Linked DNA regions of Pseudonocardia sediminis. Each later gene encodes a partner of the first gene's protein in a complex. Links are inferred from orthologs where the notes say so. Each region holds a gene or a part of one and is shown on either strand. Other genes may lie near its edges.

Region 1 (9,905 bases):
GCCCCACGCCGGGTCGACCGGCTCGCCACCGACCTCGAGGATCACGTCCCCGGCCCGGACGTCGACGCCGGGACCGGACAGCGGGCTGCGGGCAGCCGGGGCCGACGACTCGGGCGGCAGGACACGGCGCACCCGCCAGCCACCGGACTCGGAGCCGGACCCGGGGTCGGGTTCGAGGTCGGCGCCGAGCAGGCCCGGACGGCCGGTCGCGTCACCGGTGAACCGGGTCGGCATCACGTAGGCGTGCGAGGTGCCGAGCTCGCCGTGCAGCTCCCAGAGCAGGTCCACCAGGTCGTCGTGGCTGCCCAGCTCGTCGACGAGCGGGCGGTAGCGGGCCGCCTCGGCCTCCCAGTCGACACCGGCCATGTCCTCGGTCCAGAAGTGGTCGCGCATCAGGCGCACGACCTCGTCGAACATCTGCCGCCACTCGGCGGTCGGGTCGACGGTGACGACGAGCCGCGCGGTGTCGATGTCGAACTCGTCGGAGCCGCCGTTGTCGTCCTCCGACGGCGCCGAGGGGCCCGACCGGTCGGTGCGCAGCACGCGCAGCTTGGCCCGGTCCCGGAGCACGACGCGGGTGCCGTCGCCGCTGACCGCGAACGGGCCACCGGGGTCGGCGATCGTGGTGAGCGTGCGCTTGGCCAGGTCGTAACGCTCCAGCCAGGGACGTTCGTGCTCGGCGTCGTCGTCGGCGCGGCTGTCGCCGAGCACGCCGGATGCGGGGTGGTGCAGCCAGAGCAGGCAGCCCTTTCCCGCCGTCATGCCGTGGTAGCGGCCGGCCTCCACCGGGATGCCGACGACGCGGTCGGGCAGGCCCTCGGCGTCGACGACCACCTCCGGCGGCGCCTTCTTGTCCTTCTTCCTGGGCTTCTCCTCGGCGTCGACCTCATCCGCCGCCTCCGCGTCGGCCCGCTCGGCGTCGGTCAAGGACTCCTCGCTGCGGGCCCCGTTGCGCCGCGACGGGGCGGGCGGGTCGTCCGGGCCCTCCTCCCCCGGCGTCACCGGGCGCCCGTCCGGGCTGGCCCCGAACGGCGACGGCGTGCGCGCGGCCAGCGGGACCAGGAACGGCTTCCACCCGGTCTGGAACGCCAGGTCGAACGCGTGGTGGTCGTAGCTGGGGTCGAACACCCGCCGGGACAGGAACGCCAGGTACTTGCCGTCGGAGGTGAACACCGGGTCGCTGTCGTGGAAGCGGGCCGGGGTGACCTCGACCAGCTCTCCGTCGGACACCTTGGCCAGCACGATCCGGGACAGGCCCGGCTCGGGCGGGTCGCAGAACGCGAGCCACGTGCTGTCCGGCGACCAGCTCAGGTCGGCCACCTCACCGGCCCCGCCACGTGCCAGCTCGCGCAGAGTCCCCGGCACGCGATCCCCGGGGGCCGGGGCAGCGTCGGACTCGTCGGAGGGGGCAGAAGGGCCGAGGTCGAGCAGCAGCAGCCGCCCGTCGTGCGTCGCCAGGGCGACGGCCGACCCGTCCGGTGCCGCGGTCAGCTCCAGCACCCGCCCGATCTCGCCGGCCCCGTAGCGGCGCAGCGGAGCGGCCCCCTCGGCGCGGACGTCGAGCGGGGCGACGCACACCGCGTCGGCGCCCTCGGCGTCGTCGACCCAGACGGCGCGGTCCTCGCCCAGCGGGTGCGCCATCCGGGCCCGGACGCCCGGTTCGGCGAGCAGCGTCCGCGCCGGGCCGTCGCGGTGGGTGAGCCGGTGCACGGTGCCACGGACGGTCGCGATGCTCGTGCGGCCCGCCTTGTCCGGGTACACCCCGCCCAGGTCGCGGGCGATCGTCGCCCGGAACGGCTCACGTGCCGAGCGCGGCCCGCCGAGCGTGACGTCGAGCCGTCGTGGGGACGCACCGGCGGCGAGCGAGTCGACGATCCAGAGCTGCCCGGCGGACTCGTAGACCACCCGCCGCCCGTCGGTCGAGGCGTGCCGGGCGTAGAAGGCGGGGGCCCCGTCGGAGCCGTGGTCCCCGGAACCGTGGTCACTGTGGCGGCGCAGTCCGGTGCCGTCCAGGGCCAGGGAGTAGAGGTTGCCCCAGCCCTCGTGGTCGGACAGGAACGCCAGCCGCGTCTCCCCCTCCGACGTGACGAACATCGGCCATTCGAGCTGCCCGTCGAGATCCGCGCCGATCCGCGCGAACTCGCCGGACCCGTCCGCGTCGAGCCAGATCTTCCCGGCGGTGCCTCCGCGGTAGCGCTTCCACCAGGCCGCCTCGCGCGCGCCGTGCGTCAGGATCGCGACGGCCCCGCTGCCGGCGTCGAGCGCGAGCGCGGCCAGCGGCCCGTACGGCAGCCGGCGCGGGGCGCCACCGGTGGCCGGGACCGCGTAGGCCCAGCGCCGCGTGGTCGCGTCCTCGTTGCTGGTCAGCGCCACGACCTCGCCGCCGGGGGTCCACCCGGCGCAGGCGCCCGCCGGGTCGCCCCAGTAGGTCAGCCGCCGGAGCCCGCCCCCGTCGACGTCGGCGACGTAGGTCTCGCGGGCCCCGTCCCGCCGCGACGCCCAGGCCACCCGGGTGCCGTCCGGGGAGATCCGCGGCGTGGACACGGGCACCGCGTCCGCGGTGAGCCGGTACGCCCGGCCGCCGCTCAGCGGCGCCGTCCACACGTCGTCCTCGGCCGTGAAGACCAGGGTGTCGCCGTGCAGGTGCGGGAAGCGCAGGTGGGCCATGGACCGAATTTACTTCCCGGCACCGACATTTCGTGCCGGGCGACCGGCCCGCCCCGCCGGGTGGTCAGGCCGGGGCGGCGGCAGGAGCCGGGACCAGCTGGCCGAGCAGCTCGGCACACCAGTCCAGCAGCGCCGTGTCACGGATCGCGGCACCGCCGATCCGCCCGCCCTCGACCGGCTTGGCCACCGTGACCAGGCCCGACGCCGGCTTGTAGGCCGACTTCGGGTGCAGGCGCTTGAGCCGCATCTGCGCCGAGTCCGGCAGCGTCACCGGGCCGATCCGGATCTGCGTCCCGGCCGCGGCCACCTCGGCGACCCCGAGACGACGGCACAGCTGCCGGAACCGGGCCACCGCCAGCAGGTTCAGCACCGGGGTCGGCGGCTCGCCGTAGCGGTCGGTGAGCTCCTCGACGATCGCGGTGAGCGCCTCCTCGTCGGAGGACTCGGCGATCTTGCGGTAGACCTCGAGACGCAGCCGCTCACCGTCGACGTAGTCGTGCGGCACGTGCGCGTCGACCGGCAGGTCCACCCGCACCTCGGCCAGCGGCTCCGGCTCCTCCGCGCCGTCGCCGCCGGACTGCTTGCGGAACGCGGCCACGGCCTCGCCGACGAGGCGGATGTAGAGGTCGAACCCGACGCCGGCGATGTGCCCGCTCTGCTCCGCGCCCAGGATGTTGCCCGCGCCGCGGATCTCCAGGTCCTTCATCGCCACCGCGGCACCGGAGCCGAGCTCGGAGTGCTGGGCGATCGTGGCCAGACGGTCGTGCGCGGTCTCGGTGAGCGGGTGCTCGGGCGGGAACAGGAAGTAGGCGTAGCCGCGCTCGCGGCCACGCCCGACCCGGCCCCGGAGCTGGTGGAGCTGGGACAGGCCCAGAGTGTCGCTGCGCTCGACGATCAGCGTGTTGGCGTTGGAGATGTCCAGGCCGTTCTCGACGATCGTCGTGCAGACCAGGACGTCGTACTCGTTGTGCCAGAAGCCGTTCACGGTGCGCTCGAGGACGTCCTCGTTCATCTGGCCGTGGGCGACCGCGATCCGGGCCTCGGGCACCAGCTCCTGCAGCGTCTTCGCCGCCTTGTCGATCGAGGAGACCCGGTTGTGCACGTAGAACACCTGGCCGTCGCGCAGCAGCTCGCGCCGGATCGCGGCGCCGACCTGCTTGGTGTCGTAGGCGCCGACGTAGGTCAGGGTCGGGTGCCGGTCCTCGGGCGGGGTGGTGATCGTCGACATCTCCCGGATGCCGGCCAGGCTCATCTCCAGGGTCCGCGGGATCGGCGTCGCGGACAGCGTCAGCACGTCGACGTGCGCGCGCAGCGCCGTGATGTGCTCCTTGTGCTCGACGCCGAAGCGCTGCTCCTCGTCGACGATGACCAGGCCGAGGTCCTTCCAGCGGATCCCGGTCTGCAGCAGCCGGTGCGTCCCGACGACGACGTCGACGGTCCCCTCGGTCAGCCCCTCGATCGTCTGCTTCGCCTCGCCGGGATCGGTGAACCGGCTCAACCCGCGAACCGTCACCGGGAAGGCGCGCATCCGGTCGGAGAACGTGGACAGGTGCTGGGTGGCCAGCAGCGTCGTCGGCACCAGCACGGCGACCTGCTTGCCGTCCTGCACCGCCTTGAACGCCGCCCGCACCGCGATCTCGGTCTTGCCGAACCCGACGTCGCCGGAGATCACCCGGTCCATCGGGACCGCGCGCTCCATGTCCTGCTTGACCTCGTCGATCGCCGAGATCTGGTCCGGGGTCTCGGTGAACGGGAACGCGTCCTCGAGCTCGCGCTGCCACGGGGTGTCCGCACCGAACGCGTGCCCCGGCGAGGCCTGGCGCGCGGCGTAGAGCTGCACCAGTCCGGCCGCGATGTCACGGACGGCCTTGCGCGCGCGGCCCTTGGTCTTCGACCAGTCCGCGCCGCCGAGCTTGTTCACCGTGGGCTGCTCGCCGCCGACGTAGCGGCTGATCTCGTCGAGGGCGTCGGTCGGGACGAACAACCGGTCCGCGGGCTGCCCGCGCTTGGACGAGGCGTACTCGAGCACCAGGTACTCGCGGGTGGCGCCCTGCACGGTGCGCTCGCGCATCTCGACGAACTTGCCGATGCCGTGCTGGTTGTGGACGACGAAGTCGCCGGTCTGCAGCGCGGCCAGGTCGACGGCGTTGCGACGGCGGGCGGGCATCTTCTTCGGCGCGGCGTCGAGCCCGGCGCGGCTGCCGGTCAGGTCGGCCTCGGAGAGCAGCACCAGCCCGATCTCGGTGGCGGTGAACCCGTTCAGGATCCGCCCGCACGTCACCGTCACCATGCCCTTGTCCGGCACGTCGGTCAGGTTCTCGACCAGCGTCGCCGGGACCTCGGCCTCGCGCAGCTGCTCCAGCGAGCGCGACGCGGTGCCCTGCCCGGCCAGCACCAGGACCGCCGCCCCGCCGGACGCGGTGTGCGCCCGCAGGTCGACCAGCGCGCGCTCGATGTCGCCGCGATAGGGCTCGATCTCGTGCATGCCGGGCACCAGTGCGTCGTCGGCGCCCGACAGCAGCGGGGACAGGCCGATCACCGGACGCCCGGACGCCGTGGCGTGCTCGAGCACCTCGGCCAGGCCGCGGTAGGCCGAGCCGCCGACGTCGATCGGGGCGGCGCCACCGGAGCCGGTGGCCAGCCAGGACGCCTCCAGGAACTCCTGCCCGGTGCGCACCAGGTCCGCGCAGCGGGTGCGGATCCGCTCCGGGTCGGCGAGCAGCACGCGGGTCCCGGCCGGCAGCAGGTCGGGCAGCAGGTCCATCTCCTGGCCGACCAGGACCGGGATCAACGACTCCATGCCCTCGCTGGGGATGCCCTGCGAGAGGTGGTCGAGCAGCTCCCAGAGCGGGTTGCGGTTCAGGCCGGCCTGCTCGGGCTGCGCCGCGGCCAGCGTCGCGGCGCGCTCGCGCACCGGCGCGGTGAGCAGCAGCTCCCGGCAGGCGGTGGCGACGACCTCGTCGACCGGCTCGACGGAGCGCTGGTCGGCGACGGCGAACGTGCGCAGCTCGGAGACCTCGTCGCCCCAGAACTCGACGCGCACCGGGCTCTCGGCCGTCGGCGGGAAGACGTCGAGGATGCCGCCGCGGACGGCGAACTCGCCGCGCGCGGTGACCATCTCGACCCGGGTGTAGGCGAGCTCGACGAGCCGCTCCAGCAGGGCCTCGAAGTCGTACTCGTCCCCGGCCCGCAGGCTGATCGGGGCCAGCCCGCCCAGCCCGGGTGCGATCGGCTGGATCAGGCTGCGCGCGGACGAGACGACCACCCGCGGCGCGGTCTCCGGCGTCGCGAGCCTGCGGAAGATCGTCAGACGGCGGGCGACGGTGTCCGCGCGGGGCGAGAGCCGCTCGTGCGGCAGCGTCTCCCACGACGGCAGCACCACGACCGCGTCGGTGGCCAGGCCCGAGAGCACCGGGTCGTCCTCGGTCCGGGTGACCGCGAGCAGGTCGGCGACGGCGGCCGCGAGGTCCTCGGCCTCCCGGTCGGTGGCCGTCACGGCCAGCACCGTCGAGCCGCCGTCGCCGGCCAGACCGGCGGTCAGCAGGGGGCGCAGCGCGGTCGGTCCCTCGACGCGGACCGCGGGGGTCTGCGCGGTGCGGGGGTCGGCGGCGCGGGCGGCGTCCACCGCGGCGCGGAGGCCGGAGTCGGACAGGGCGGAGGCGAGCAGGCCGGACAGGATGGCCACGACGGCGCAGACTCCTCGAGGTGGGGACGCACAGGACAGACCCCTGCCCGGGTCAGGGATCTCCGGGTGGGATGTCGGTCCTGACGATACGCCGGGCGCCGGGTGGCGCGCCCGCCGCGGCGGGTCAGATCAGACCGGCCTGCGACAGCGTCGACTCGTAGAGATCCAGTACGCGTTCCTCGTCGCCGCCACCGGCTGCCTCGGCCTCGGCCCAGGCGTGGGCGAACCGGTCGGGGGCGGCCGCGTAGCGCTCGCGGAAGCGCTCCGCGTCGCGACGCCAGTAGCCCAGCACCCCGTAGTCGACGGACCGGAGCCCGCGCTCGTGACGCAGCACCTTGCGTGCCGCGCGGGTGGCCGCGGCCTCGCCGCAGACGTAGACGTAACCCGGCCCGTCGGGGAGCTCGAGACCGCGCACGATCTCGTCGAGCGCGCTGGTGCCCGGGGCCGCGAGCACCCGGCGCACGCGGGCGCCGGGCGGCAGGGCCGGGATCTCGGCGGCCTGCGCCTGCGCCGACCCCTCGGTCAGCTCGGCGACCACCTCGGTGGCCAGGCCGTCCGGGGTCTCCTCCACGATCCGCGCGATCGCCGGGAGCACCGCGGCGTCGCCGACGAGGATCTGCCACCGGGCGTCGGCGGGACGGCGGAACCAGCTGTTGGCCCGGGAGACACCCAGCTCGTCGCCGACGGCGGCGCGGCGCGCCCAGCCGGCACCGACCCCGCCCTCGTGGCAGAGCACGTCGATCGTGGCGCGACGGGCGTCGGGCGCGACCCGGCGCAGCGTGTACCACCGGCCGTGGTCGTCGACGCCACCGCCGGGCAGCGGGAAGTGGAACACACAGGCCTCGTCGGGGACGCCCGGCAGGCCCAGCCCGGCCAGCGCGGCCCCCTCCAGCTCGGCGCGCACGAACGCGTCCGAGAGGCGGTGCACCTCGACCACCCGCACCGTCGAGCGGTCCGCCACCGTCGTCATCGCCATCCCCCGCCGCCGTCTACTGAGCCAAGCCTCAGCTAATCACGAGGCGTCGCCACCGGTCCAGGTCGGCCGATCTCCCGGCGGGGCCGGAGCGCTCGTCACGACTCGATCTTGAGTACGGTCCGGATTCGATCGGACACTCTCCGAAGTCGATCTCCGCCGATCACTACGCCGGACAGTAGTGCGCATCTACTATCGCCGTTAGTACGTCATCGCCCAAACAGCCAGGTAACGTCCCGTTCGTCGGAGGACGGTCCCGGAAAGCGCATGACGAGGGAGAATCGCGTTGATCACGGTCTATCTGAATCGGCGGGTCGGCGACGACGAGCGCCGTGAATCGCTGTTCGAGGGCAATTTCTACCTCTACACCGACGTCAACGGTGCGGACGCGCTCGCGGACCACGCGAAGGACCTGATCGGGCAGGCGTTCGAGGGTCTCGATCCCGAACGCGCGCAGTACGAGATGGACGTCGACGAGTTCATCAAGCGGGTCGAGCCGCTCAAGCGCGAGTTCACCAACGGTCAGCGCACCAAGGAGCTCTGCCAGCAGTTCGCCACCGATCTCGGGGTGGACCCGGAGCGCACCTATTTCGACATCCCGCGTCTGCGCGTCATTCCCGCCGATCAGTTCCTGACGGCCGGCGTGAGCTACAACTACAAGGCCCACCGCGATATGTGGTACGGCCACCCGCAGCAGCTCGTGAACTACTGGACCCCCGTTTTCCCGGTGGTCGGCGACAACGTCATGAGCATGTTCACCGACTACTTCGACAAGCCGGTGAAGAACGCGTCGAACCAGTACGACTACGACGAGTGGGTCTCCAAGCACCGCTCGGCCGCCGCCGCGAACACCACCTCGGACACCCGGCCGCACCCGGTGCCGCTGGAGGAGTTCGAGTCCCGCGGGGAGATCCGCATCGCCGGCGACTCGGGTGACATCTTCATGTTCTCGTCGAACCACCTGCACGCCTCGGCCCCGAACACCTCGGGCGTGACGCGGTTCTCCTACGACCTGCGCACGATCAACCTCGACGACGTCCGGGCCGACAAGGGCCCGCGCAACGTCGACAGCGGCGCCACCGGGACGACGCTGGGCGACTTCCTGCGCGTCTCCGACCTGGCCCCGCTGCAGCCGGAGGAGTTCCGCGCCGAGGTCGCCGCCACGGTCTGACCCCGACCCCGCGCACACGGGCCGTCACCCCACGGGTGGCGGCCCGTTCGGCGTCTCCGGGGTCGACGAGCGGCACTCTCGTGGCAAAGGTTGCGACGAGAGTGCCGGTCGCTCGACGGCTCGCCGGGGAGACGGGTCAGCGGGCGTAGCGCTCGGCGGAGCGGGCGCGGGCCTTGGCGGCCTCGATCTCGCGGTCCTTGGGCGGGGCGGTGGTCACCAGCTCGCCCAGCAGCTCCCGGGTGGCCTCGGTGACGGCCGCGACGGCCCGGTCGAACGCCTCGGTGTTGGCCTGCGACGGCTTCGCCGAGCCACTGATCTTGCGCACGTACTGCAGCGCCGCGGCCTGGACCTCGTCACCGGTGGCCGGCGGCTCGAAGTTGTGCAGCGTGCGGATGTTCCGGCACATCGTGGATCCCCCTTCACGAACGAACGGCACGTCCGGGCAACGCTATTGCCCGGACGTGCCGTTCGTGAAGCACGTGGTGCTCAGATGACGTGCATGGCCTCGTTCAGCTCGCCGGCCTTCTGGCGGGCGTTGAGGACGGCCAGGCGGGTGAAGCGGTTGTCGAACGCGTCGCGGGTCAGGCCGCGCGAGCGGTACTCGGTGGCGAGCTGCGCCGCGCCGTCCGGGATCGTCCACTGCGCCTCGAAGCCGATCTCCTTGCGGGCGCGGGCGAAGTCGACCCGGTAGGAGCGCGGGTCGTTGCCGGCCTCGCCGGTGATGTTGAGCTCCGAGCCCGGGACGGCCTCGACGACGGCCGCGGCGATCTCGGCCACGGTCCGGTTGTTGCGCTCGGTGCCCACGTTGTAGGCCCGCGCGCTGACCACGTCGGCCGGAGCCTTCAGCGCGGCGACGACGGCGCCGGCGATGTCCTCGGCGTGCGCCAGCGGACGCCACGGCGTGCCGTCGGAGAGCACCTTGACCTCGTTCGACAGGACCGCGTGCCCGACCAGGTTGTTCAGCACGATGTCCGCGCGCAGCCGCGGCGAGAAGCCGAACGCGGTCGCGTTGCGCATCGAGACCGGGGTGAACCCGGAGTCGGCCAGCTCGGCCAGGTCGTCCTCGACGCGGACCTTCGAGATCGCGTAGGGGGTGACCGGCTTGAGCGGGGCGTCCTCGTCGACGAGGTCGTCGCCGGACTGCGCACCGTAGACCGAGCACGTGGAGGCGTAGACGAACCGGGAGACGCCGGCGTCCTTGGCCAGGCGGGCCAGGCGCGTCGACGCGTGGTGGTTGATGTCGTAGGTGATCTCCGGCGCCAGCGAGCCCAGCGGGTCGTTGGACAGCGCGGCCATGTGCACGACGGCGTCGTACCCGGCCAGCTGCTCGACGGTCACGTCACGAAGGTCCACGCCCCGGCCGTCGACCTCGACACCGGGAACGTCCGGGTGGTCCAGCGAGCCGAGCA
Region 2 (9,208 bases), 1.7 Mb from region 1 along the record:
ACCCGGACTGCCTGGCACAGCAGGTCGCCGCGCTGGGCGACGACCGCTTCTCGCTGGCGTCGGGGCGGGTCGACATGCTCGACGAGAACGGCCGGGTCCTGGTCCCCGGTCGCGGGCTGCGCGGCCTGACCGGGACCCGATCGTCGCGGGAGGTCGCCCGCCGGATCGTGCGCCACGGCGGGAACCCGGTCGGGCAACCCGCGGCGGTGACGTTCCGCCGGGCGGCCTACGACGCCGCCGGTGGGTTCGACGGCGACAAGGTGTTCCTGATGGACATCGACCTGTGGGCGCGGCTGCTGCCCCACGGCGCGCTGGCCGGGTCGCGGGAGACCGTGGCCGGGTATCGGATCAGCGCCGCCACCGTCTCCGGCCGGGCGGGACGCCGGGAGTTCCGGGCCCAGCGCGCGTTCACCGCCGCCCTGGCCGCGGACCCGGCCTGGCGCGTGCCCCGCCGCGACGCCGTCGTGGGCGTCCTCGGGGCGTATGCGGCGCTCGCCCGTCGCCACGCCCTCGTCCTTGCGACCCGCCTGCGCAACGCCCGGCCGGCGCCGCGCAGGCAGAGCGCCGGCCCGGCGCGGGTGCCGGGAAGCCGGGCGGACGTGCTCAGCCCGCCGCGGCCACCTTCCGGCGCCGCGCCGGACGGGCGGCGGGCTTCTCCGCCGGCGTGACGAGCGGACGCAGGAACCGGCCGGTGTGGCTGGCCTCGTCCGCCGCGACCTGCTCCGGCGTGCCCTGCGCGACCACGGTGCCACCGCCCTCGCCGCCCTCGGGACCCATGTCGATGACCCAGTCCGAGGTCTTGATGACGTCGAGGTTGTGCTCGATGACGATCACCGAGTTGCCCTTCTCGACCAGGCCCTGGATCACGCCGAGCAGCTTGCGGATGTCCTCGAAGTGCAGGCCGGTGGTCGGCTCGTCGAGGATGTAGACGGTCCGGCCGTTGGTGCGCTTCTGCAGCTCGCTGGCCAGCTTGACGCGCTGTGCCTCGCCGCCGGACAGCGTCGGGGCGGGCTGCCCGAGCCGGACGTAGCCCAGGCCGACGTCGACCAGCGTCGTCAGGTAGCGGCTGATCGAGGTGATCGGCGCGAAGAACTCCGCGGCCTCCTCGATCGGCATGTCCAGCACGTCGGCCACGGTCTTGCCCTTGTAGTGCACCTCGAGGGTCTCCCGGTTGTACCGGGCCCCCTTGCACACCTCACAGGGCACGTAGACGTCCGGCAGGAAGTTCATCTCGATCTTGATCGTGCCGTCGCCGGAGCACGCCTCGCAGCGTCCGCCCTTGACGTTGAACGAGAACCGGCCCGCCTGGTAGCCGCGCACCTTCGCCTCGGTGGTGGAGGCGAACAGGTTGCGGACCTTGTCCCACACCCCGGTGTAGGTGGCGGGGTTCGACCGCGGGGTCCGCCCGATCGGCGACTGGTCCACCCGCACCAGCTTGTCCAGCTGGTCCACCCCGTTGATCCGGGTGTGCCGGCCGGGCACCTGGCGGGCGCCGTTGAGCCGGTTCGCCAGGACCGTGGCCAGGATGTCGTTGACCAGCGTCGACTTGCCGGAGCCGGACACGCCGGTGACCGAGACGAGCCCGCCGAGCGGGATGTCGACGTCGATGCCGTGCAGGTTGTGCTCGCGGGCCCCGACGACGGTGAGCTTGCGCTTCGGGTCGAGCTTGCGTCGCCTCTCCGGCACGGCGATCGAGCGCCGGCCGGAGAGGTAGGCACCGGTCAGCGACGTGTCGTGCGACTCCAGCCCCTCGACGCTGCCGCTGTGCACGATGTAGCCGCCGTGCTCGCCGGCGCCCGGCCCGATGTCCACCGCCCAGTCCGAGGACCGGATCGTGTCCTCGTCGTGCTCGACGACGATCAGCGTGTTCCCGAGGTCCCGCAGCCGGGTCAGCGTGTCGATCAGTCGCCGGTTGTCGCGCTGGTGCAGGCCGATCGACGGCTCGTCGAGGACGTAGAGCACCCCGACCAGGCCGGACCCGATCTGGGTGGCCAGCCGGATCCGCTGCGCCTCGCCACCGGAGAGCGTGCCCGCGGCCCGGTCCAGCGAGAGGTACTCCAGCCCGACGTCGAGCAGGAACCTCAGACGGGCCTGGATCTCCTTGAGCACCGCACCGGCGATCATCGCGCCGCGCTCGTCGAGCACCATGTGATTGAGGAAGTCCGCGCAGCGCGCGACCGACATCGCCGACACGTCGGCGATCGAGCGCTCCCCGAGGGTGACCGAGAGGACCTCGGGCCGCAGTCGCGCTCCCCCGCAGGCCGGGCACGGGACGTCGCGCATGTAGCCCTCGTAGCGCTCGCGCTGCGAGTCCGACTCCGTCTGGTCCAGGCGCCGGTCGAGGAACGGGATGACGCCCTCGAAGTTGGCGTAGTACGAGCGCTCGCGGCCGTAGCGGTTGCGGTAGCGCACGTGCACCTGGTCGTCGCTGCCGTGCAGGACGGCCTTCTGGGCGGCCGCGCCGAGCTTGCTCCACGGCGTGTCCATCCGGAAGCCGATCGCCTTCGACAGCCCCGACAGCAGCCGTCCGAAGTACTCGGCGTTGTGCCCGCCGGCCCACGGCGCGATGGCACCGCCCTCGAGCGTCTGGTCCGGGTCGGGGACGACCAGCTCCGGGTCGACCTCCTTCTTGATCCCGATACCGCTGCACTCCGGGCAGGCGCCGTAGGGCGAGTTGAACGAGAACGTGCGGGGCTCGAGGTCGTCGAGGCTCAGCGGGTGCCCGTTCGGGCAGGCCATCCGCTCGGAGAACCGGCGCTCGCGGTTCGTGTCGTCCTCCTCGAGGTCGACGAAGTCCAGCACGACGAGGCCGTCGGCCAGGCGCAGCGCGGTCTCCACCGAGTCGGTGAGGCGCTGCTTGGCGCTCGCCTTGACCGAGAGCCGGTCCACGACGACCGCGATGTCGTGCTTCTCCTGCTTCTTGAGCTTCGGCGGCTCCGAGAGCGGGTGCACCGTGCCGTCGACGAGCACGCGGGAGTAGCCCTGGCTCTGCAGCGAGGAGAACAGGTCGACGAACTCGCCCTTGCGGGTCCGGACGACGGGGGCGAGCACCTGGAAACGGCTGCCCTCGTCCATCTCCAGGACCTGGTCGACGATCTGCTGCGGCGTCTGCTTCTCGATCACGTGCCCGCAGGTGGGGCAGTGCGGGATGCCGGCGCGGGCGTAGAGCAGGCGCAGGTAGTCGTAGACCTCGGTGATCGTGCCGACCGTGGACCGCGGGTTCCGGTTGGTCGACTTCTGGTCGATCGACACCGCCGGGGACAGCCCCTCGATGAAGTCGACGTCGGGCTTGTCCATCTGGCCGAGGAACTGCCGGGCGTAGGCCGAGAGCGACTCGACGTAGCGGCGCTGGCCCTCGGCGAAGATCGTGTCGAACGCCAGGCTGGACTTGCCGGACCCGGACAGGCCGGTGAACACGATCATCGCGTCGCGCGGCAGGTCGAGGTCGACCCCGCGCAGGTTGTGCTCGCGTGCGCCACGCACGACCAGCCGTGGGCCGTCCGGGGCGTCCTCGGCCCGGCGCAGGACGGCGGAACGACCGTCGGTGCTGTGGTCGGTCACGATGCGCGCCTCCTGGAGCGGACGGATGTGTCGTCGGCACGGTGTGCGGGCGGTGGCCGCGCGGAGCGGCGGACGCACCCTGCCGCGCCCTCGATCGATGCTAAGCGGGGCCCCCGACAAGAACCTGCCGAGTGGGACTCCTGGGGATCCCGCTCGGTGGGCGACCGTCCGGACGCGACGAGCGCGCGCCCTCGGTGGCGGCGCCACCGGGCCGACGATCCGTTCAACACCGGACGGACCGCTCGTCTTCCCCACCGGACCCGGCCGGTCTCCGTGGTCGGCAGACCGGAACCGGAGGATCCGGATGCAGGGTCGCACACATGTTCGACGTGGATCGTGCGGGGGTCTGCACCCCGGCACGGACCGGCCCCGGCTCGATAGGGTGCCCGGGTGGACGTCCTGGAGAACTACAGCGGGCACACCGACCCCGGCGGAGCGGCGATCCGCCGCGATCTCGACGCACTGACGATCACCAAGGTGTCGGTCGGCGAGATGGACAACAACGCTTATCTGCTCGTCTGCAAGGCCACCAACGAGGCCCTGCTGATCGACGCGGCGGCCGAGCCGGAGCGCCTGACCGAGCTCGTCGGCACCGGCGACGACCGTGCCGACCTGCGCCATCTCGTCACGACGCATCGTCACCACGACCACTGGCAGGCCCTCGGCGCCGTGGCCGGGATGTTCGAGCCGCGGCTGATCGCGCACCCGGTCGACGCCCCCGAGCTGCCGATCCCGATGGACGAGTTCGTCGAGCACGGCGGCCGGATCCACTTCGGGAACATCGAGCTCGAGGTGATCCACCTGCGCGGGCACACGCCCGGCTCGGTGGCCCTGCTCTACCGCGACCCGGTCTCGCCGCACCTGTTCACCGGTGACTCCCTGTTCCCGGGCGGGCCGGGCAAGACCTGGTCGGCGGAGGACTTCGAGTCGCTGGTCTCCGACCTGGAGAACCGGGTCTTCGGCGAGCTGCCGGACGACACCTGGGTCTACCCGGGCCACGGCGACGACACGACCCTGGGCACCGAGCGCCCGGCCCTGCCGGAATGGCGTTCGCGGGGCTGGTGAACCGATCTCACCGTCCGGGGGCGTCTGCGCGATGCAGGCGGCCCCGGCTCTGCGGGACCAGCAGATCCGCCTCAGAGCGTGATCAGCATCCGGGCAGCGTTTCGCGTCAGGTCTGACGCGTTTCGCTGCCCGTCTGGCGATCTTGCGGTCAGCCGAGGGGAAGGGCGTTCTCGTCCGGCGTCAGATCCGGGTAGAGGTCATAGGGAATGTCCTCCTGGTCCGTGAGCGGAGCCGTGTCCTCGGTCACGCAGTGCCACTGGATGGTCGACTGCTGCGGCGGACCGAAGATGCGGAAGTCGACCCGCCCCTCGCCGAACTGAGTGTCGGCACCGCACGGCAGACCGCGCAGGTCCTCGAGCTTGGTGATCGAGGTCAGGCCTGCGGAGTCTCCACCTTTCGGCGAAGCGAGTGCCGTTCCTGCGCCGAGGAGAAGAGCCCCCGCGAGGATGGACACCGCGACCGCCACTGCGCGTCTCTGCATGATCCGGATAACGACAGGTGGCCATGCGGGTGATCTTGGTTCACCCGTTCGAGCGCGGCCGGCGATCGAGGCCTTCGAACGCAGCTGGACGAGGAAGCCGGGCAGGCCGACGCGGGCGGCCGGCTGAGCGGACGCGCGGCCGGGGTCTCAGAGCGGCCCGACGCCGAGGCCCGCGTCCCGTGCCTTCGCCACCGCCGCGGACCGGGTCGCGACGCCCAGCTTCGCGAAGACGTTGCTGACGTTGTTGCGGACGGTCTTCTCCGACAGCGAGAGCCGGCGGGCGATGGCCGCGTTCGTCAGGCCGTGGGCGGCGAGTCCGAGGACCTCGCGTTCGCGACCGGTCAGGGACGGGAACGGCATCGCGGGCGAGGCGTCGCTCCCGGCGCTGAACCACTGCCGGACGCGGGCGGCGATGCCGTCCCCGACGACCATCCCGCCCTCCGCGACACCGACGATCGCGCGTTCGATCTCGGCTCGCCCCGCGCCCTTGAGCAGGTAGCCGGACGCTCCCGCCCGCAGCGCGGCCGAGATGGCCTGGTCGTCGTCGAGCATGGTCAGCGCCAGCACGGCGGTACGCGGGTCGGCCGCGCGGAGGGCGCGGGTGGCGTCCACCCCGTTGGTCCCGGGCATGTGCAGGTCCATCAGGACGACGTCCGGGGCCAGGTCGCGGGCCTGCCGGACGGCGTCGTCGCCGTCGACGGCCTCCCCCACCACCTCGATGCCGGTCATCGCGCGGACCGCGCTGCGGATCCCCTCCCGGTAGAGCGGATGGTCGTCGACGACGAGCACACGCACGGTCATCGGGACTCCAGGGGCAGCCGGACCTCGAGGGTGGTGCCGGGGCCGTCGTGGTGGACCATCCGCCCGCCGACCTCGTCGACGCGCCGTCGCACCGACGCCAGGCCGACGCCGGGTTCGGCGCCGGGCCCGATCCCGCACCCGTCGTCGGTGACCCGCACCCGCAGCTCACCGTCGCGGCGAACGGACACCGCGATCCGGGACGCGCCGGAGTGCCGGCAGGCGTTGGTCACCAGCTCGGCCGCGACCAGGTAGGCGGCCACCTCCACCGCGGCCGGGACCTCGCCGAGCTCCCCGACGTCGACCTCGACGGCCCGCCCGGCCGAGGCGGAGCGGGCCCCGAGCTCGCGCAGCGCGCCGGCCAGACCGAGCTCGTCGAGCGTCGCGGGGCGCAGCTTGCGGGTGACCGCCCGGACGTCGTGGACCGCGTCGCGCAACGCGACGGTGAGCCGGTCGAGAAGGGCCAGCCCCTCGCGCGGGTGCTCGGTCATCAGGTCCCGCGCCGACTCGGCCTGCAGGCGCGCGGCGGCGAGCGCGGTCCCGACCCCGTCGTGCAGCTCGCGACGCAGACGGCGGCGTTCCTCCTCGCGGGCGACGACGACCCGTTCACGCTCACGCTGCAGCTCCCCCATCAGCAGGACACCGTGGGCGGCGACGGCGGCGTGCGCGGCGACGTCGTCGACGGCCCGGCGCTCGGCCCGCGTCAGCCCGCCGCGGGCGGGGACGACCCGGAGGGTGCCGACCGGACGTCCCGCGTGACGCAGCGGCAGCTCGAGCGGATCCGCCCCGGCCACCCCGCTGGAGAACGTCGCGCCGTCGGTCATCACCAGGGACAGGTGCCGCAGCCGCAGCGCCCGCACCACGCCGTCGAGGATCTCGGGTAGGACGACGGTGGTGAGCTGGTCGGGGGTGACCGCCGAGCCCAGGCGTCGGCCGAGCGCGGTGGTCGTCACCAGCGGGTCCTCGGCCTGGCCGTGGATCACCCGGTTGACCGTCCGGCGCAGGACGTGGTGCAGCGGCAGGACGAGCATCGCCACCACCGCCGTCGCGACGATCGGCGCCCCGGTGCTCGCGCCCACCGCCCCGCCGAGGAGCCCGACGATCCCGGCGTAGGCGGCGGCCACGATCGCGGTGAGCCCGCCGTAGACCAGCGACCGGCGGACCACGATCTGGAGGTCCCACAACCGGTGTCGGGTGACCGCGACCAGGAAGCACACCGGGAGCGCCGCCATCGAGACCGCGGAGAGCGCCGTGGCGTCGAGCAGGATCGCGAGTCCCGTCCAGACGACGCTCACCCCGACGCCGTAGAGCACCCAGGCCAGGGCTCGGCGGCGGTCGGGGTCGGCGCGGCGCCACCGCAGGACCAGTGACGCGACGGCGAGCGCGACGCCCGCGAGCAGCACCGGGCCGCTCGCGAGGTCGACCAGCCTCGACGTCGCCACCGGGACCGCCACCGGGTTCGGCCCGATCGTCGCGTCGAGGACCGGGCCGTCCAGCCGGTCGTAGGGCGTGATCGCCCAGCTCAGCGTGCGACCGTGACGGCGACGACGCTGACGGCGAGCGCCGGACGCCACCGGCCCGACGCGAGAGCACCGTCCGGGACGCCGTGCGGCACGACGGTCAGCAGCGACAACAGGCCCGGCACCCACACCCAGGCCGCCACCCAGAACGCCCAGCGGTCCCCCGGCAGCCCGTCGACGACCTGCAGCCCGTGGACGCCGTACGCCCGGGTCGTCAGCGCGGCCGCCAGGCTCAGGGCGACACCCAGGAACACCGGTCCCAGCAGTCCGGCGGTGCGGCGGGCGACCAGCCAGGCCCCGACGACGGCATACGAGACGGCTCCGACGAGCAGTATCGGCCAGAAGACGGGCCCGTCCTCGGCGGGTGCGCCGGCCGCGACGTTGGCCGCGACCAGCGCACATCCGCCCGCGCAAATCCCGAGGACGGCCGCGCCGGAACCCACCCCGATGACCGCGCGCGACGGCCACGGCCGGTGCCGGGCGGCGCGGCTGACGAGGGCGGTCACCGGTGAAGAGTCGCCGAACACGGCCCGTTCGTCACGGGACGAGATGTCCCGACATGGACGGGACCCTCGTCTCGGGCGCCCGAGACGGGGTGACGAGCACCCTGACGCACCCGTCCAGCCCGGACCTCCGGAGGCCGTCATGACCCGTCCCGCCACTACGCCCCCGACCGTCGCCCGGCGGCGTCCCCCGGTCCCGGTGGTCGTCGTCGCCGTGATCGTCGTGGTGCTGACCGGGTTCGGATGCTTCGGGCTGGTCTACTTCGGCCTGTTCGTCTCCCCCGACGTCAACCCCGCGGTCGGCAGCCCGGCCGCCGTGGCCTTCGCCGCCGTCGGACTGGTCCTGACCATCACGGCGGCGGCGAGCCTGCCGGGGCTGTGGCGCGGGCGCCGCGGCGCCTGGCACGTGCTGACCTGCCTGGTCACGGCGCAGCTCTACTTCGGCTCGTACAAGCTGCTCGTGGAGGGCGAGACCGACTCGGCGATCTTCATGGTCGCCAACCTCGTCGTGGGGGTGCTCCTGCTGCTCCCGGCCACCCGGCGCCACGTCTCGGCGTAGGCGGTCACAGGCGTATCGCGGTCCGGACGAGGCCGGCGACGGCCCCGGAACGACGGTGCGGCGGCCACGCGACGACCGTCGAGACGGCCGGCGCAACCCCGGAGCAGGGCCCGGCGATCGCGCTGCGGCTCGCGGCCCTGCCCGAGGACGGGCCGACCGGCGGGTTCGACGACGCCGGGGTGATGCCGTGGTGAAGGGACTACGCGGCGTCGCGCGCCGGGGTGTGGACGTCGATCGGGGCCCACGGGCCGTTCGCGCGGGCCGCCTCGCTCGGCTCGTGCGGCCAACCCGGGTCGGCGTACTCGGTGCTGCTCTCGCTCATACGGCCAGAGTCCCGGCCCGGCTGAGACGGCAGGTGGAGACGGGACGACTGTTGTGTGACGACCGCGTGACTCCCCGCAGATCGCGGCGGAGTCCGGGCGATCAGCCCTTCTTCGTCATGGTGACCACGACCGTCGAGTCCGACTTCACCGTCTCCCCCGGGCCGGGCTCGATCTCCACGGCGGTCCAGTTCGCAGGGTTCACCACGAACTTGTCCTCCTCGTCCCGGGACGCCATCTCGAAGTTCGTCAGGCCGAGCTCGGTCAGCTGCTCGAACACGATGCGGCCGTTCTTCCCCTCGACGTCCGGGAGCGTCACGTCCTTCACCGGGGCCGTGGACGGTGAGGCGGCCGGGTCCGACGTCGGCGCGGCGGCCGGAACGGTCTGGGTGACGGTGGCG

Evidence for each region.
Region 2: the proteins of mfd (region 1) and uvrA are in contact, whole or in part, in a crystal structure (PDB 4DFC), measured with the Escherichia coli proteins. The link is inferred for Pseudonocardia sediminis from one-to-one orthologs.

What each region holds. Positions count from the first base shown.
Region 1 is NZ_SHKL01000001.1:761,380-771,284, reverse strand. Bases 2,532-6,654 are described here. They hold mfd (transcription-repair coupling factor), read right to left. Parts: upstream 6,344-6,654; coding sequence 2,732-6,343; downstream 2,532-2,731. Other genes in these bases: EV383_RS03715 (siderophore-interacting protein), read right to left, coding at 6,477-6,654; EV383_RS03725 (S41 family peptidase), read right to left, coding at 2,532-2,667. In the rest of the region: more of EV383_RS03725, read right to left, coding at 1-2,531; more of EV383_RS03715, read right to left, coding at 6,655-7,322; EV383_RS03710 (hypothetical protein), read left to right, coding at 7,612-8,496; EV383_RS03705 (DUF2277 domain-containing protein), read right to left, coding at 8,633-8,902; EV383_RS03700 (NAD-dependent epimerase/dehydratase family protein), read right to left, coding at 8,983-9,905. UniProt on the Escherichia coli protein: Couples transcription and DNA repair by recognizing RNA polymerase (RNAP) stalled at DNA lesions. Mediates ATP-dependent release of RNAP and its truncated transcript from the DNA, and recruitment of nucleotide excision repair machinery to the damaged site.
Region 2 is NZ_SHKL01000001.1:2,505,301-2,514,508, reverse strand. The notes cover bases 404-3,829. They hold uvrA (excinuclease ABC subunit UvrA), read right to left. Parts: upstream 3,526-3,829; coding sequence 604-3,525; downstream 404-603. Other genes in these bases: EV383_RS11720 (glycosyltransferase family 2 protein), read left to right, coding at 404-668. Also shown: more of EV383_RS11720, read left to right, coding at 1-403; EV383_RS11710 (MBL fold metallo-hydrolase), read left to right, coding at 3,952-4,626; EV383_RS11705 (hypothetical protein), read right to left, coding at 4,775-5,092; EV383_RS11700 (response regulator transcription factor), read right to left, coding at 5,255-5,908; EV383_RS11695 (sensor histidine kinase), read right to left, coding at 5,905-7,479; EV383_RS11690 (hypothetical protein), read right to left, coding at 7,428-7,931; EV383_RS11685 (hypothetical protein), read left to right, coding at 8,071-8,487; EV383_RS32625 (hypothetical protein), read right to left, coding at 8,687-8,809; EV383_RS11670 (PASTA domain-containing protein), read right to left, coding at 8,911-9,208. UniProt on the Escherichia coli protein: The UvrABC repair system catalyzes the recognition and processing of DNA lesions. UvrA is an ATPase and a DNA-binding protein. A damage recognition complex composed of 2 UvrA and 2 UvrB subunits scans DNA for abnormalities.